DNA from 2 places in the Geobacillus sp. WSUCF-018B genome. Region 1 is predicted to be linked to the other one. Evidence: riboswitches for the same ligand, from Rfam matches in the RefSeq annotation. Region 1 holds a riboswitch; the other holds the start of a gene.
What was found. A riboswitch is a leader RNA that binds a small molecule or an ion and turns the genes downstream of it on or off. The one in region 1 is predicted to bind FMN.
Positions count from the first base shown of each region.

Region 2: it holds a riboswitch for FMN, as region 1 does, so the genes downstream of both, CV944_RS06085 (ECF transporter S component) here and ribD (bifunctional diaminohydroxyphosphoribosylaminopyrimidine deaminase/5-amino-6-(5-phosphoribosylamino)uracil reductase RibD) in region 1, are expected to answer to the same signal.

Region 1 is NZ_PIJF01000024.1:20,687-23,067, reverse strand. It holds gene CV944_RS08885 (CBO0543 family protein) at 29-487, opposite strand; gene CV944_RS08880 (peptidylprolyl isomerase) at 687-1,127, shown strand; gene CV944_RS17860 (hypothetical protein) at 1,114-1,242, shown strand; FMN riboswitch at 1,290-1,423, shown strand; gene ribD (bifunctional diaminohydroxyphosphoribosylaminopyrimidine deaminase/5-amino-6-(5-phosphoribosylamino)uracil reductase RibD) at 1,628-2,381, shown strand, end outside.
Region 2 is NZ_PIJF01000014.1:764-3,144, reverse strand. It holds gene pepT (peptidase T) at 1-401, opposite strand, end outside; partial or broken gene CV944_RS06090 (threonine synthase) at 597-836, shown strand; FMN riboswitch at 919-1,051, shown strand; gene CV944_RS06085 (ECF transporter S component) at 1,208-1,792, shown strand; gene CV944_RS06080 (sulfite oxidase-like oxidoreductase) at 1,835-2,381, opposite strand, start outside.

The sequences.
Region 1 (2,381 bases):
CCATTATAACGTACGCCGGCGTGAATTTCTATTCGGAACGGCGCTTTGCCTTCGCCGCCAAGCGGCGCACGAACAACAAATGCCAAAGCAAAATCAGAAACAGAAGCGGATATAAGGCGGCTGAATAGGAAAGCTTCCAGCCGTGGTAGTAAAAAATTTCTGTCCTCAGCGCCGCCATTTCATACAAAAGGGAAAAGAGCGACCATCCACCGATATAGGCGGCCTGCACCCAAATCGGACGATGCATCGGGTATCCGTTTAAAAACAGGAGGTTGACGGTGACGTAAATGAAAACAATAAATACATAGGCCAGTCCGTCGACTCCAACATCAAAATACCCGTATAAATGGTACTTGACATCGAGAAACAAATCCGTTGAAAGGCCGAAGAAAACCGCAAACAGCGAAGTTGTATACATTTCAAGGCCTGAAAGCCGTTTTGGCATGAGGAGAAACGAAACAGAAAAGACGATTACCGTCACCGCCATCAACAGCACCGTCGGACGCCCCCTTGCCAGTTTTGCTACGTCTATCATTCATCACTAGTGTACCCATTCCGATTCCATATAAATATATTATATTAAAAAAACAATGAACAGTTCGACGAGGCGGCATTTTGGCTTTCTTTCCCTTTCGAATCATGATATGATAAAAGCGGTTGAAGCGCAAAAAAGGAGCTGAAGTACCATGGCGAAAAGAGGATATATTTTGATGGAAAACGGTGGGAAAATCGAATTTGAACTATTCCCGAACGAAGCGCCGGTGACGGTCGCTAATTTTGAGAAATTAGCTAATCAAGGGTTTTACAACGGCTTGACGTTCCATCGCGTCATTCCCGGTTTTGTCAGCCAGGGAGGATGTCCGCGCGGCAACGGGACGGGCGATGCCGGCTATACGATTCCGTGTGAGACGGACCACAATCCGCACCGGCATGTTGCTGGCGCGATGTCAATGGCGCACCGCGGCCGCGACACCGGCAGCTGCCAGTTTTTCATCGTCCATGAGCCGCAGCCGCATTTGGACGGAGTGCATACGGTCTTTGGCCAAGTGACGTCGGGAATGGAGATTGTCAAAGCCATGAAAAATGGCGATGTCATGAAGGAAGTGAAAGTGTTTGACGAACCGTAAGCAACGGACGGAAGACGAGGAGCGGACAAGCCGGAACAATTGGCTTTTGTTTTTCATTTTGCTGGGGATGAGCCTATTGTGGGGAGCGGCGTACTGGTTTTGGGTCGTACAATGATGATTTCCGGCCGCTCTTGTGGTATAATAAACCTAATAATATAGTGAAGCCTCCTTCGGGGCAGGGTGAAATTCCCGACCGGCGGTGATGAGGCGCTATGCCTCTCAGCCCGCGAGCCGTATCGGCACGATCCGGTGTGATTCCGGAGCCGACAGTATAGTCTGGATGGGAGAAGGATGGCGATGTGCGCACGGCTGTTTTCGGCCGGCCTGGACGGCCGGCGCCGGTTTGGTGTAGCGGCGGCCGCTTTGTGTCGGTCGGTATGACATAGTTAACGAACAAGTGTTCTTGTTTGTTTGGCTGCACATCATGGTTCATTCTCTCATTAACGAACCCCCGGGGAAGTTCCGGGGGTTTATTTTTTAGAAAAAAAGGGGGGAGTGTGGTGTATCGCGATGAACATTATATGCGGCTTGCGCTCGATGTCGCGAAAGCCGGAATCGGGCAAACGTCCCCCAATCCTGTCGTCGGTGCTGTTGTGGTCAATGGCGGAGCGGTCGTCGGGCTTGGCGCCCATTTAAAAGCGGGAGAGCCGCATGCGGAAGTGCATGCGATCCGCATGGCCGGCGAGAAGGCGCGCGGGGCAACGGTGTACGTGACGCTTGAGCCGTGCAGCCATTACGGCAAAACGCCTCCATGCGCGGATTTGCTCATTCAAGCCGGCGTCCGCCGCGTCGTCATCGCGACAACCGACCCGAATCCGCTCGTCGCCGGGAAAGGGATCGACAAGCTGCGACGGGCGGGCATTGAGGTTGATGTCGGGCTGCTGAAAGAAGAGGCGGATGAGCTCAACCGGGTGTTTTTTCACTATATCGCGGCAAAAACGCCGTTTGTGACGTTAAAATACGCGTGCAGCCTCGATGGGAAAATTGCGACGGCGACCGGGGAAAGCAAATGGATTACGTCCGAGGCGGCGCGCCAAGATGTGCACCGCCTTCGCGCCCAGCATGACGCCATTTTGGTCGGCGTCAACACCGTGTTGGCGGACAATCCGAAGTTGACGGTCCGCATCGGGGAGCAACGGAAAAATCCGCTCCGCATCATTTTGGATACAAACTTGCATACGCCGCTTGACGCCCATGTCGTCACCGACCGGGAGGCGGAAACGTGGATCATCACTGGGAGCGGCATCAGCTGGG
Region 2 (2,381 bases), on a different contig from region 1:
TCGGTTGTAATCAGTGTATGCCCTTTGTAGCCGGCGAGCTCCGGGAAATCGTTTGGCGACAAGATGATGCCTTGTTCTTTGTTCAACACGATGTCGCCGCCGTCGTACTGTTCGATGATTTGCGGGTTGACGTTGGCTCCCGTAAACTCCGGAGCGGTGTCCATATGAGCCAAAAAGCCGATCACGGGCACGTTTTTGTCCGTATTGGCCGGCAGCGTCGCCATGACGTAGCCGTTTTCGTCGACTGTGACGTCTTCCATGCCGATCGACTTCAGCTCTTCGACGAGCATTCTCGCCAGCTCCCATTGCCCTTGAGTCGACGGGCATGTGCTGCTTTCTGGATCGGACTGGGTATTCACTTTGGCGTAGCGGATGAAGCGTTCGATCAATTCTTGTTTCATTTGTTCATCTCCTTTTTATGTATGAGTGTTGGGTGAATGCGCGAATCGCTTCTCCAATGCAGCGGAGCGGTTCCGTGTTTATTTTATCATATGCGATCTCCAACAAGGAAAGAGGGAGCGCCATGCGGCGCACGAGTTTTCCGCGGCCGGCGAGGCGGTTGGGATTTCGAAAGCGAAGGAATTGGGCGTCAAACCATTGGCGATGAGGCGATTTTGGCCGAGAAGCGGACGGTGGCGGAGCTCGAAGGGGCGTTCGTTTGCCCGGAAGGAGCGGCGGCGTTTGCGGCGGTCCGAAAATTGCGCGAGAGCGGCTGGATTCGCGACGGGGAGACGGTCGTCGTGCTCAACACGGGGACGGGATTGAAATACGCCGATTTGGTTCAAGTCGCCCCACCGGTGCTTGAACCGGGAGATTCGCTTTCGATGCGGGAATAATCAAGCTGTGAGCAAAAAACATAGACAAATTGAAAACAGTATTGTATGCTAAACTCATCAGAATAATTAAAAATGAAAAACGATTCATCTTCGGGGCAGGGTGAAATTCCCGACCGGCGGTGATGAGGCGCTTCGCCTCTCAGCCCGCGAGCCGCAAGGCAGGATCCGGTGCAAGTCCGGAGCCGACAGTATAGTCTGGATGGGAGAAGATGAAGGTTTGCCGGCGTTCGTTTTGGCGCATGCGAACGTCTAGTTGCGCACACCCTTTTTCTCCCTTAAGCCTTGTTCGGTTTAAGGGAGTTTTTGTTGGCGCTCGCAGCGGCAGCCTTCTTCTTGTGAGGATGAATCACGAGAAGGGGAGGAGAACAAGCATGAAACGCATTTCCATCCGCGCCTTTGTCAGCATCGGAGTGTTGGGCGCCATGGCGCATGTGCTGATGATGCTCAACTTTCCGCTGCCGCCGTTTCCGAACTTTTTGCTTGTTGACTTCAGCGACATCCCGGCGCTCATCGCCGCCTTGTTGTACGGCCCGCTCGCCGGTGTGGCGGTCGAACTATTGAAAAACGTGCTGAACTACGTGTTCGTCGGCAGCGCGACCGGCGTTCCGGTCGGCCAGATCGCCAACTTCACTGCCGGGGTGGCGTTCCTTTTGCCGGTTTCCTATATTTATCGGAAAGCCGCATCGAAAAAAGGCTTGCTGCTGGGGCTGGCGGCGGGAACAGTGACGATGGCGCTCGTCATGAGCGTGCTCAACTACTACGTCTTTTTGCCGGCGTATACGCTTTTCCTCGGCGCTCCGCAGATGAGCGCACCGGAAGCGAAGGCGTTGGTGGTATCGGCGATTTTGCCGTTTAACGCCGTCAAAGGAGCGATGGCGGCCATCGTATTTCAGCTTCTCTTTTGGCGTCTTCGTGCTTGGCTTGACAAACAGGCGGCATCTCGCCAAGCCGCTTGAGGAACAAAAAGCGAGGGTTTTTCCCTCGCTTTTTTGCGTTTGTCAAAAGCGAATCCGCGGCACCCACTCGGCAAACCGTTCTTCTTTAAACGGATTGGCGGTCATCGAATAGCCGCGCTCCTCCCAATAGCCCGGCTCATCTTCTTTCATAAAGCGGATGCCGGACGCCCATTTCGCCCCTTTCCATAAATAAAATGTCGCCGGCGGGATGAACCGGAGCGGATAGCCGTGCTTCGGCGAGATGTCCTGCCAGTCGTGATGCTTGTCTTTCCATCGATAAACAAACAAGGCATCGTCGCCCATCAGCGCGTCAAGCGGCAAGTTTGCCGAATAGCCGAACCGGTCGCCGTTTAAGTAGCCGTAAATTTTTACATATTTCACGTCGGGATCGAGATCGACGAAGCGCAAAAACTCGCGGAAAGCGATGCCTTCAAACGTCGTATCAAATTTCGACCACGTCGTCACGCAGTGCATATCCACGGTCGAAATCGTCTTCGGCAGCCGCATCACTTCCTGATACGACAGCGTCACTTCCTCTTTCACATTGCCGAACAATCGGAAATTCCACGCCGCTTCATCGAATTCGTAC